3 regions of the Lentzea xerophila genome follow, and region 3 is predicted to be linked to each of the others. Evidence: riboswitches for the same ligand, from Rfam matches in the RefSeq annotation. Region 3 holds a riboswitch; each other region holds the start of a gene.
What was found. A riboswitch is a leader RNA that binds a small molecule or an ion and turns the genes downstream of it on or off. The one in region 3 is predicted to bind glycine.
Positions count from the first base shown of each region.

Region 1 (4,083 bases), 1.3 Mb from region 3:
CGGCGTACGGCAGCGTCACGTTGGTCAGCGCGTAGGTCGAGGTGCGCGGGACGGCGCCCGGCATGTTCGCCACGCAGTAGAACACCGAGTTGTGGACCTCGTAGGTCGGCTCGGCGTGGGTGGTCGCGCGCGAGTCCTCGAAGCAACCGCCCTGGTCGATGGCGATGTCGACGAGCACCGAACCCGGCTTCATCTCGGCGACCAGCGCGTTCGAGACGAGCTTCGGGGCGGCGGCACCGGGGACGAGCACGGCGCCGATGACCAGGTCGGCCTCGCGGACGGCCTGCTCGATGGCGAACGAGTTCGACGCCAGCGTGCGCAGGCGGCCCTGGAACTGGGCGTCGATCTGGCGCAGGCGGTCGACGTTGGTGTCGAGGATCTGCACGTCCGCGCCCATGCCCACGGCGATCGTGGCGGCGTTGATGCCCGCCACGCCGCCGCCGATCACGACCACGCGGGCCGGGGCGACACCGGGGACGCCGCCGGGCAGCACGCCGCGGCCGCCGGAGGGCTTCATCAGCGAGAACGCGCCGACCTGCGGGGCCAGCCGGCCCGCGACCTCGGACATCGGGGCGAGCAGCGGCAGCGCGCGGTTCGGCAGCTGCACGGTCTCGTAGGCGATGGCCGTGGTGCCGGACGCGAGCAGCGCCTCGGTCAGCGGCTTGTCGGCGGCGAGGTGCAGGTACGTGAAGAGGGTCTGGCCTGCGCGGAGACGGGGATACTCCTCGGCGATCGGCTCCTTGACCTTGAGAACCAGGTCACCCTCCGACCAGACGTCGTCGGCGGTCGGGAGGACCTTGGCACCGGCGGCGAGGTACTCCTCGTCGGTGATCGCGGAGCCGAGACCGGCGCCCTGCTCGACGTACACGTCGTGCCCGCGGCTGGTCAGTTCGTGCGCACCGGCAGGGGTGAGAGCGACGCGGTACTCGTGGTTCTTGATCTCGCGGGGAACTGCGATCCGCACGATGACTCCTCCGTTCGGTGGCCTACATCTCACAATGTGGAGCAGTGGGAAGGTCATGTCACTGTGCGGGTTGCACTATCCGGACCCGGTCCGGTTGTTCACCTGGGACAGAGCAACCTGAGCCACACCTGAGTGCCGGTCGACCGTTCCGCGTTGACACTCGGCGGGGACCGCACATAGCGTTCGCCCTCGAGAACTGAAGACCGGCCGCGGCGCGTCAGCGCCAGAACCCGAGTGGGAGAGACCTCGACGCACTGGTCGGGGCGCCGAAGGGGCAAGCTCCCGCACACTCTCAGGCAGCAAGACCGCTCGGGGTAGGCAACTCTGCACGGCGGAGGGGGCGCAAGTTTCCTGACCCGTCACTGCCAGAGGAGTCGCGCCGTGGAGTTCCCCGAGAACCTGCTCTACACCGTCGAGCACGAGTGGGTCGACTGGACGCCGGGCACCCAGGACCCGCTGACCTGCGGAATCACCGAGTACGCCGCGGACGCGCTCGGCGACATCGTCTACGTCCAGCTGCCCGAGGTCGGCGCCAAGGTCGTCACCAACGCCGTCTGCGGCGAGCTGGAGTCGACCAAGTCCGTCAGCGACCTGTTCTCGCCCGTCACCGGTGAGGTGATCGAGGTCAACAGCGCCGTCGTCGACGACCCGGCGATCGTGAACAACGACCCGTACGGCGAGGGCTGGCTGTTCAGGGTCCGCGTCGAGTCGGCCGAGAACCTCCTCACCGCGGCCAAGTACGCGGAACTCACCAAAACCGACTGACATGAGCCTGACTGACCGCTCCACCACCACGAAGGACTGATCAGTGGCGATCAGCGTTTTCGACCTGTTCTCCGTCGGCATCGGACCATCCAGTTCGCACACCGTCGGCCCGATGCGCGCCGCGGCGATGTTCGTCGAGAAGCTCGGCGCACGCGCGTCCGAAGTGGACCGCGTGCACGTCGAGCTGTTCGGCTCGCTCGGCGCGACCGGCCACGGCCACGGCAGCCCGAAGGCCGTGTTCCTCGGCCTCGAGGGCAACCTGCCGGAAGAAGTCGACCCCACCGTCGCGGCCGCCCGCGTCGAGGAGATCGTCAGCACCGGACGGCTCCGGCTCGGCGGCGCACGCGAGATCGACTTCGTGCACGACCGCGACCTCGTCATGCACCGCCGCAAGTCGCTCCCGTTGCACCCCAACGGGATGCGCTTCGAGGCCTACCAGGACGGCAAGTCCGTCGAGCACGCCGTCTACTACTCGATCGGCGGCGGGTTCGTCGTCGACGAGAACGCCTCCGGCACCGACCGGATCAAGCCGGACTCGACGCCGTTGCCGCACCCGTTCCTGACCGGCGACCAGTTGCTCGCGCGCTGCCGCGAGACCGGCCTGTCGATCAGCGAGATCATGATGGCCAACGAGCTGTCGTGGCGCACGGAAGACGAGGTGCGCCAAGGACTTCTGCATATTTGGCACGTCATGCAGGAGTGCGTGGAACGCGGCTGCAACGAGCACGGCGTCCTGCCCGGCGGCCTCAAGGTCCGCCGCCGCGCCGCCGAGATGCGCAAACGGCTGGAGGGCGAGCACTTCGTCACCGACCCGCTGCGGGTCATGGACTGGGTGACGCTCTTCGCGTTGGCGGTCAACGAGGAGAACGCGGCAGGCGGCCGCGTCGTCACCGCGCCGACCAACGGCGCGGCCGGCATCGTCCCGGCGGTCCTGCACTACTACACGAAGTTCGTGCCGGGAGCCAACGACGACGGAGTGGTTCGTTTTCTCTTGACGGCCGGTGCGATCGGCGTGCTGTTCAAGGAGAACGCCTCCATCTCCGGCGCCGAGGTCGGCTGCCAGGGCGAGGTCGGCTCGGCCTGCTCGATGGCCGCCGGCGGCCTCGCCGAGGTGCTCGGCGGCACCCCGGAACAGGTCGAGAACGCGGCCGAGATCGCCATGGAGCACAACCTGGGCCTGACCTGCGACCCGATCGGCGGCCTGGTGCAGATCCCGTGCATCGAACGCAACGCGGTCGCGTCCATCAAGGCGATCACCGCGGTGCGCATGGCGTTGCGCGGCGACGGCTCGCACTTCGTGTCGCTCGACAAGGTCATCAAGACCATGCGGGACACCGGCAAGGACATGTCGGTGAAGTACAAGGAGACCGCGCGCGGCGGCCTCGCCGTCAACGTGATCGAGTGCTGACTCAGCGGGCGTCGTACGCCTGCTGCGCCTGGAGGACCTCGGGCATCCGTGCCTCCAGCAGGTGGATCAACGCGAGCAGCCGCTCGGCCGTCTCGCGCCCGAGCGGCGTGAGGCTGTAGTCGACGCGCGGTGGGTTCGTGGGCTGCGCTTCGCGGTGCACGAGCCCATCGCGCTCCAGCGCCTGCAACGTCTGGGACAGCATCTTCTCGCTGACCCCGTCGACGCGGCGGCGCAGCTCGTTGAACCGCAGCGGGCCGTCCACGAGCACGCCCATCGTCAGGCCGCCCCACCTGCCGGTGACGTGCTCCAGCGTGGGACGTGACGGGCACGCCTTCGCGAACACGTTGTACTCCATACCAGCATACTAACCGAGAGTTAGTGGGTTGATGAGGGGAGCTTTCATAAACCTCGTTTATGAAAGCTCCCCTCATCTCAAAACGGCCAGTCGGCGTTCTGGCCTGCCTCGAGCAACGGCACCATGCGAAACGTCGCGTCCGACAGGCCACCGAACTCGTGGCGGTTCGCCTTGCCGGTCGCGTACGCGGCCTGCCGGTACCCGCCCAGGTTGAACCCGTAGATCGGCACGTGCCGGGGCACGACGTCCGAGACGCCCTTCCCGTGGTACCCGGACACCGTCTGCATGTCCGAGATGATGAACACGCGGTCGTGCCCGTTGTAGGTGCGCTGCAGCGACCCGACGATGTCGGTGCCGTGCCCGACCTCGCCGATCCGCTTCAGGAACCGGTCGACCTCACGGATGACCGACGCCCCGCGCGGGACGTCGTGCCGGAACGTGCCGTCCGCGAAACCGACGACGTCGACCCGCTCGCCCTTCGCGCCCAGCGCGACACCGAAGATCGCCGCGGCCTTGGCCGGGGTGACCTTCGACTTCGCCGAGATCGTGCCGTGCGTCATCGACGCCGAGGTGTCGACGAGGATCAGCGAC
Region 1 covers NZ_CP194934.1:328,864-332,946, forward strand. Annotated here, with positions in the region: gene ald (alanine dehydrogenase) at 1-964, opposite strand, end outside; glycine riboswitch at 1,190-1,282, shown strand; gene gcvH (glycine cleavage system protein GcvH) at 1,346-1,729, shown strand; gene ACRSBM_RS01715 (L-serine ammonia-lyase) at 1,773-3,137, shown strand; gene ACRSBM_RS01720 (winged helix-turn-helix transcriptional regulator) at 3,139-3,492, opposite strand; gene ACRSBM_RS01725 (TROVE domain-containing protein) at 3,570-4,083, opposite strand, start outside.
Region 1: it holds a riboswitch for glycine, as region 3 does, so the genes downstream of both, gcvH (glycine cleavage system protein GcvH) here and gcvP (aminomethyl-transferring glycine dehydrogenase) in region 3, are expected to answer to the same signal.

Region 2 (4,083 bases), 330 kb from region 3:
AACATCGCGGCCGCGTTGGCCTGCGCGCCCGAGTGCGGCTGGACGTTCGCGAAGCCCGCGCCGAAGAGCGACTTGATGCGCTCGATGGCGAGGCGCTCGACGACGTCCACGTGCTCGCAGCCGCCGTAGTAGCGGCGGCCGGGGTAGCCCTCGGCGTACTTGTTGGTCAGCACCGAGCCCTGGGCCTGCAGCACGGAGACCGGGGTGAAGTTCTCCGAGGCGATCATCTCGAGGGTGCCCTGCTGGCGCGCCAGCTCGGCCGCGACGGCCTCGGCGACCTCGGGGTCGTACTCCGCGAGGGAGGCGTTGAACTGGTCGGACATCTGGAAGATCTCCCTACTTGGCGCGCTTGTAGAACGGAAGTGCGACGACCTCGACCGGCTGCTTCTTGCCGCGGACGTCCACCAGCAGTTGGGTGCCCGGCTCGGCACTGCCCCGGGACACGTAGGCCATGGCGACCGAGTAGCCGAGGGTCGGGGACAGCGCGCCCGACGTCACCTCGCCCACGACCTCGTCGCCGTTCAGGACCGCGTAACCGTGGCGCGGGGCGCGGCGCTCGGGGGTCTTCAGCCCGACCAGGACCGAGTCCACACCGGACTCCGCCACCTTCGCCAGCGCCTCACGGCCCACGAAGTCGCCCGGCTTGTCGAGCTTCACGACGCGGCCGAGGTTCGCGTTGAACGGCGTGAGCGACGTCGTGAGCTCGTTGCCGTACAGCGGCATTCCGGCTTCGAGGCGCAACGTGTCGCGGCAGCCGAGGCCGCACGGCTTGAGCTCGTGCGCCTCACCCGCGGCCAGCAGCGCGGCCCAGACGGCGGAGGCGTCGGCCGGTGCGACGAAGAGCTCGAAGCCCTCCTCACCCGTGTATCCGGTGCGCGCGAGGAGCGCGTCGACGCCGGCCACCTTCGACGGGTAGGAGGCGTAGTACTTGACCGTGGACAGGTCCGTGTCGGTGAGACCGGAGAGGATCTCGACCGACTTCGGACCCTGGATCGCGATCAACGCGTAGTCCGTCGAGGCGTCCGTGACGACGGTGTCGAACCCGGCGGCGCGCTCGACCAGCGCGTCCGCCACCACAGCGGCGTTGGAGGCGTTCGCGACGACCATGTACTCCTCGTCGCCCAGGCGGTACACGATCAGGTCGTCGAGCACGCCGCCGTCGGCCTGGGTGATCATCGTGTAGCGCGCCTTGCCGACGGCCAGCGCGGAGATGTGGCCGACCAGCGCGTAGTCGAGCGCTTCGCCCGCCTGCGGACCGGTCAGGACGATCTCACCCATGTGCGTGAGGTCGAACAGGCCCGCGGTGGTGCGCACGGCGTGGTGCTCCGCGAGTTCGGACGAGTAGCGCAGCGGCATCCGCCAGCCCGCGAAGTCGGTGAACATCGCGCCGAGCTGTTCGTGCTCGGCGTTCAGAGGCGTGAGGCGGGACATCAGAACGCTCCTCCAGGGTGCGCCGAAGAGCCGGACCAGGCCGGCTGAGGCAACAGAAGAATGACACGGTCCATCGGAGACTCCTCACTAGAGCGAGCCTCCCCCTCTGTCATGAGCCTGAGAGCTTCACCACCGAAGTGGCTTGCACCGTGGGCGAGGCTGCTGATGAGCCTGCTTTTCAGAGTTGCCTTCGTCGCGCGGTACCTGTACCTGAGAGATTCCGGGGAGGAGTTGCTCCTTCGGCGCTCCCACCGAAGGGAGCTCTCCCGCGCGACATCGACGGCCGTGTTCAGTTGGTAGCCCCAGACGCTAGCAGGCCAAACGTCACAGCGGCACGCCCTGCGCGGTCTTCTCCACCACCTTGCGCTCCGCCCAGAACGACAGGAACGGCACGGTGCCGGCGAGCAGCACGAGCGCGGTGCCCTTGATGGACCACCGCAGCTTCAGCGCCAGGTCGACGGAAATCACCAGGTAGATCGCGTAGAGGAAGCCGTGGACCGGCCCCACGACCTTCATCGCCCCGTCCATGTCTGCGGCGTACTTGAGCACCATGGCCACGACCAGGAGCAGCAGGAAGACTCCGACCACGTAAGCCATGACCCTGAACCGGGTCAACGCACCCTTCATCTGCCCGCCTTCGCTCAACGACCGTCCCGCGCGTTGAGGTCCGCGAGCATGCGGTTGTAGGCCGCGAGCTCCGCGTCTTCGTCATCGTCGAAGTGCTCGACAGGCGCGGGTTTGACGGCGTCCACGGTAGCTACCGGCGCAGGGGCGGGCGCAACCGGCTCCGGTGCGAGAGCCTCGTCACGGCGCTGGCGGGTCAGCCGGCGGAAACGCCACACCATGAAGAGGGGGAAGAGGCCGAAGAGCGGCCACTGGAGCACGTAGCCGAGGTTCTGGAACGTGCCGCTGGCGGACTCGAAGCGCTGCCACTGCCAGTACGCGAGCCCGCAACAGACGATCAACGCCGCCAGACAGGCGAACGCGATCAGCACACGCTGGGGAGTAAGGAGGCCGCGCACGACCTCCACACTACTTGCCACAGGGTGAGGCCTCCGCGCAGGAGGCCGACCCGGTTGGGGGTCCGGGGGCTTGCCCCCGGCTGGGGTGTGGGGGCTCGGCCCCCACAAAACACGCGGAACGAACTTCGGCGAGCGCTCCCCGCGAGCACACCTCGCCCGTTCGTTACGCCGTTCTACGCCACGCCGTCCCGGCGCTGCCTCTGCAGACGTGCGACGCACCAGGCCGCGGCGGAGCCACGGCGAAGGTGCTGGAGAACCGTCATCGGTCCCAGGCGCCTCCCGAGGTCGGCAGGCGTCAGGCCCGCCGCGCGGTAGTCGAGCGCGCGCTGGTCCAACGGGCTGATGCCCGCGTCCCACCACTGCTCGGCCTCGGCGACGTCGCCCACCAGCTGCCAGTAGCTCGCCGCGGCGGCGAGCAACGCCTCGGGTGCCTCCGGCGCCCGCTTGCGCATCGCGGCCACGTAGGCCGGATCCGCCGAGTCGACCTTGACCAAGCCACGCGACCCGCCCTTGGTGGCACCCCGCTGCACGGGGATGCCGGGCGCCGAGGGGGGAGCCTCAGCGAGCCACGCGTTCTTGATCCGGTTCACCTCCTGCATCTCTGCGTCATCAGACCGTTCAGCCGCCCACTGCTTCAAGAGCTCGTGGACCCCGGAGTCCTCGACCATCCATGCCTCCTCGTCGGTCGGGGATCGGCCATTGCAGCGGAAGGTATTCGGTAGGTCTGACAATCGCCAGACCCTGAATCACCAGAACACCCGTTACCAGTGCGTGATTGGCCTCATTCCACCCGTCCGGCTCAACGCGAACGGCCGAGGATCACGGTGCGTCACTAGGCGACAGGGGCTGCCGTACCGAAGAGGCTCCTGACGAAGGTGATGATCGACTCAGCGCCCTGACGCAGCCAGCCGAGGACCTGCTGGACCGCCGAAGCGGACTCCTCGGGCTGGGTGATCAGGAGGAACAGCACCAGCGCGACGCCCGCCAGCACTAGCACCTTCTTGAGGTTCACAGGTACCTCTCCGTCCATGTCGCTCACCGGTCAGGCGGCGGACCGCCCGTGTCACCCGTCATGGTCCCTCATTCACCCTTGCGATGAACAACGACCACGCCCAACTCGTCCCAGGATCCACCAGCGACGCACGCCTGCACGGCGGGCAATGTCACCCGAATGGCGGCTAAAGAGGGGCGTCAACAGCGCCGATGTCCTGGGCACGAGGTGAACACGGACTCCCTCGCATCCCACAGCTTGGACCAGACACTGTTGCACCGGGCCTCACCCGGATGCCGAAGCGTCGGCATCACGCTCCGTCACGCCGTCGTGGCGCAATTAATGCGCGCCCGAGCATTCATCCAATTACTCCTGCCCGCCGCAGTTCCATAATCTCTTCGTCCGATACACCCATGTCCGCAAGCACTTCTCCGGTGTTCACGCCGGTGGATACCGGGGGCGTCGGAACGGCCGTCGGCGTGCGGTCGAAGCGGGGTGCCGGCGCGGGATGCAGCGAGCCGGAGACGTCCACGAAAGTGGAGCGCGCCGCGTTGTACGGATGCCGCGTCGCCTCGGCAGGGGTCAGCACCGGCGCCAGGCACGCGTCCGTGTCGCGCGCGAGGTCCGCCCACTCGTCCC
Region 2 covers NZ_CP194934.1:1,268,929-1,273,011, reverse strand. Annotated here, with positions in the region: gene glyA (serine hydroxymethyltransferase) at 1-323, opposite strand, end outside; gene gcvT (glycine cleavage system aminomethyltransferase GcvT) at 337-1,431, opposite strand; glycine riboswitch at 1,531-1,618, opposite strand; glycine riboswitch at 1,620-1,710, opposite strand; gene ACRSBM_RS06280 (DUF3817 domain-containing protein) at 1,756-2,058, opposite strand; gene ACRSBM_RS06275 (hypothetical protein) at 2,073-2,453, opposite strand; gene ACRSBM_RS06270 (helix-turn-helix transcriptional regulator) at 2,627-3,121, opposite strand; gene ACRSBM_RS06265 (hypothetical protein) at 3,286-3,465, opposite strand; gene ACRSBM_RS06260 (CaiB/BaiF CoA transferase family protein) at 3,803-4,083, opposite strand, start outside.
Region 2: it holds a riboswitch for glycine, as region 3 does, so the genes downstream of both, gcvT (glycine cleavage system aminomethyltransferase GcvT) here and gcvP (aminomethyl-transferring glycine dehydrogenase) in region 3, are expected to answer to the same signal.

Region 3 (4,083 bases):
CATCGCTCTCGAGCAGCAGGGCGTCCGGCCTGCCCGGCCGCTGACGCACGACCTCCTCAAGGACGTCATCGGAGCGCTGGGCCGAAACCTTGAGCAGGTGCGGATCACCGATCTGCAGGAGGGCACGTTCTTCGCGGAGCTCGTGTTCGACGGCGACGTGCGGGTGTCCGCGCGGCCCTCGGACTCGGTGGCGCTGGCGTTGCGCGTGGGCGTCCCGATCCACGCCGAGGAGTCGGTGCTCGCCGAGGCGGGCCTCATCATCCCGGACGAGCAGGAGGACGAGGTCGAGAAGTTCCGCGAGTTCCTCGACTCGGTGTCCCCGGAAGACTTCAGGGGCGCGGACACCTGATCGGCGGCACGTCGCTGTCTGTCTCGTTTGGATCCACCGCAACCCGCCAGCGTGTCGCTCTATCGGACTACGTTCCGCTCCGATCGCCCGCTAAACGATCACTAAACGTCACCTGAACGTCCTTGTTCGGGTGACGGTATGACCCTCTACCTGAGGTTGAGAGTCGACACTCCCCGCGCGTCGCGTTGACCTGCCCTCGGAGCGGTCTTACCGTCGGACTCGAGTGGACGTCGCCGGTTCACGAGAGTGGACGCGGCGGCTTGACGGTCATGAGTTTCGTGGCCGTTCCGAGGGGAGGCAGGCGTGGTCGAGGAAGCGCCCTTGAGGGCGGAATCCGGGCTGCAGGGTGAACTGTTCCCGGACTCCTCGCTGCCGGACGAGCTCGTCGGTTACCGGGGTCCCGCGGCGTGTCAGATCGCGGGCATCACCTACCGCCAGCTCGACTACTGGGCCCGGACCGGACTCGTCGCCCCGACGGTGCGGATGGCGCACGGCTCCGGTAGCCAGCGGTTGTACTCGTTCAAGGACATCCTGGTCCTGAAGGTGGTCAAGCGACTGCTGGACACGGGTGTCTCGCTGCAGAACATCCGCGTCGCGGTCGACCACCTGCGCAGGCGTGGCGTGCAGGACCTGGCGAGGATCACGCTCTTCTCCGACGGCACCACCGTCTACGAGTGCACCTCGCCGGAGGAGGTCGTCGACCTGCTCCAGGGCGGTCAGGGCGTGTTCGGCATCGCGGTGAGCGGCGCGATGCGCGAGATCTCCGGCACGATCCACGAGTTCCCGGCCGAACGTGCGGACGGCGTCGAGATCGCTCCGATGACCGAGGACGAGCTGGCCCGCCGGCGCCGCGAGCGTGCCACCGGCTGACCGGCCCGGCGAACGTGGCCGACTGGCCGTCGCGGATGGCCGGTCGGCAGCAGCGCCGGGACCTCGCCGGTCCCTAGCGTTGTCCGCATGATCACCACACCCTCCCGGCAGGTCGTGAAGGTGCTGACCGCCGCGGTGAAGCGAGCGGCCCGGCTGGAGTTCGGCGTCGTCGGCACCGAGAACCTCCTGATCGCGCTCGCCGACAGCAGTGGACCCGGTCGCAAGCTGGGCGTGAAGTCGTTGCGGGCCCAAGCGGCCGCACGGGGAACCGAGCACTGGGCCGGTGACGACGGCGGTGTGCTTCCCGAGGCTGATCCGGAAGTCATGGCGCTGATGCGCACCGCCCGCCACTCCGCCGGCGTCGAGTCGCCGTTGCCGGTCAGCCGTGCGCTGGACGGGTGCCTGCGGGCGGCGATCGCGCGGGCCGGTGACGGTGTCCTCACCACCACGCATCTCTCGGTGGCGTTGTTGTCGCAGGAGTCCGGCCGGGCCGCTGACCTGTTCACCGTGCTGCGGGTGGACGTCGAGGCGACGACCGAGGCCGTGCGGGCGGCCGCCGTGCCCGAGGACGCGCCCGCGGTGTGGTTGCTGCGCAAGGCAGGAGCGCTGGAAGGGGAGTCCGGCGGCGGGTACGTGCGCTGGCTGACCCGTTTGATCGCGCGCGGCCAGGGACTGGGCGGGCCGGTGCTGACCGTCGTCCGCCACGAAGCCGAGCGGATCGCCGTCGCCGCGGAACGGACCGTCTCGTCCCGGGACCTCGTGGCCGCGGTGCTGACGGTCGACCACCAGCTGGCCGTGGCGGGGCGGCGGCTGAAGCCGGAGTTCGCGTCCGGCACAGCGGCGGCGCTGCGGGCGGCGGGAGTGGACCCGGCCACGTTGCCGGTGGCGCCCGGCGCCGGGGTCGAGCGCTTCGTCGAAGGCGCGAAGCTCGTCGCGGCCCAGCGCGGGGACGACGTCGTGAGCACCGACCACCTGCTGGCGGCGGTGCGCGACGACCTGCTCGATCCGGTCGGCGGGGTGCTGCGGGGTCTTGGTGTTGAGACGTAGGTCGCGTCCGTAGCGACTAGCCGGGCTGCCTGCGGGTATTCTGCGCGGGTAGTCGCTGAACTCAGGCGGGAGAGACCGGGCTTCGAGCCCGGCGCCGAAGGAGCAATTCCCTCCCCGGGAACCTCTCAGGCACCCAGGACCGCCCGAGCGAGACGCCTCTGGAAAGTGGATTCCCCGGAATCCCGCCGACGGTGAAAGCCCATTCTCGTGGTGGGTGAACCTCTCAGGCGCCCGACATCGGGTACGGACAGAGCGGGGAGGGCACCAGGACACGTGTGCCCGCAGCCCCCCGGAGGCGTTTGATGACGCAGGACTCTGTTAGTACCGACCCCCAGCAGGGGGCCCACCCCCTCCGGATGCCGCTCGCCGCTCTCGAGCACGGCACCCCGTTCGCCGACCGCCACGTCGGCCCGCGCCCCGCCGAGCTCGCGCGCATCCTCGACGTCATCGGCGTCGGTTCGCTCGAGGAGCTGGCGCAGCACGCGGTGCCTTCGTCGATCCACGAGCGCGACCTCGTGCTGGACCTGCCCGCCCCGGCCACCGAGACCGAGGCGCTCGCGGAACTGCGTGAGCTCGCGTCGCAGAACCGCCCGATGACGCAGATGATCGGTCTCGGCTACTACGACACCGTGACGCCGGGCGTGATCCTGCGCAACGTCCTGGAGTCGCCCGCCTGGTACACCGCGTACACGCCGTACCAGCCGGAGATCTCGCAGGGCCGTCTTGAGGCGCTGCTGAACTTCCAGACGATGGTCGGCGACCTGACGGGCCTGCCGGTCGCGAACGCGTCCATGCTGGACGAGTCGACCGCCGCGGCCGAGGCGATGACGCTGGTGCGCCGGGCCGGCCGCGCGAAGTCGAACAAGTTCGTCATCGACGCCGACACGCTGCCGCAGACGCTGGCCGTGATCGAGACGCGCGCCGAGCCGCTGGGCATCGAGATCGTCGTCGCCGACCTGTCGCAGGGCATCGAGGGCCTCGGCCTCGGCGGCGACTTCTTCGGCGTCCTGCTGTCCTACCCCGGCGCGTCCGGTGTGGTGCGCGACCAGGCCGCGTTGATCGAGGAGATCCACGCCGCGGGCGCCCAGGCCGTCGTCGCCGCCGACCTGCTCGCGCTGACGCTGCTGCGCGCGCCGGGCGAGATCGGCGCGGACGTCGTCATCGGCACCACCCAGCGCTTCGGCGTGCCGATCGGCTTCGGTGGCCCGCACGCCGGCTACATGGCCGTCCGGTCCGGCCTGGAGCGTCAGCTGCCCGGCCGCCTCGTCGGTGTCTCCGTCGACGCCGACGGCTCGCTGGCCTACCGCCTCGCGCTGCAGACGCGCGAGCAGCACATCCGCCGCGAGAAGGCCACGTCGAACATCTGCACCGCGCAGGTGCTGCTGGCCGTGATCGCCTCGATGTACGCCGTCTACCACGGTCCCGAGGGTCTGCGCGCCATCGCGACCCGCGTGCACCGCCTGGCCACCGTGCTCGCCACGGGCCTGTGCGAGGCCGGTCTGGACGTCGTGCACGGCGAGTTCTTCGACACCGTCGAGGTCCGCGTTCCCGGTGAGGCCGCCGCGGTCGTCGAGAAGGCCCGTGCCGCCGGCATCAACCTGCGCAAGGTCGACGAGGACGTCGTCGCCATCGCCTGCGACGAGAAGACCACGCGCGCGCACGTCGTCGCCGTGTGGCAGGCCTTCGGTGTCACCGGGGCCGATGTGGACGCGATCGACGCCGACACCGCGGACGGCATCCCGGCCGACCTGCGCCGCACGTCCGACTACCTGACCCACCCGGTCTTCCACGCGCACCGCTCGGAGACCGCGCTGCTG
Region 3 covers NZ_CP194934.1:1,601,582-1,605,664, forward strand. Annotated here, with positions in the region: gene ACRSBM_RS07905 (bifunctional nuclease family protein) at 1-349, shown strand, start outside; gene ACRSBM_RS07910 (MerR family transcriptional regulator) at 653-1,219, shown strand; gene ACRSBM_RS07915 (Clp protease N-terminal domain-containing protein) at 1,307-2,266, shown strand; glycine riboswitch at 2,323-2,418, shown strand; gene gcvP (aminomethyl-transferring glycine dehydrogenase) at 2,623-4,083, shown strand, end outside.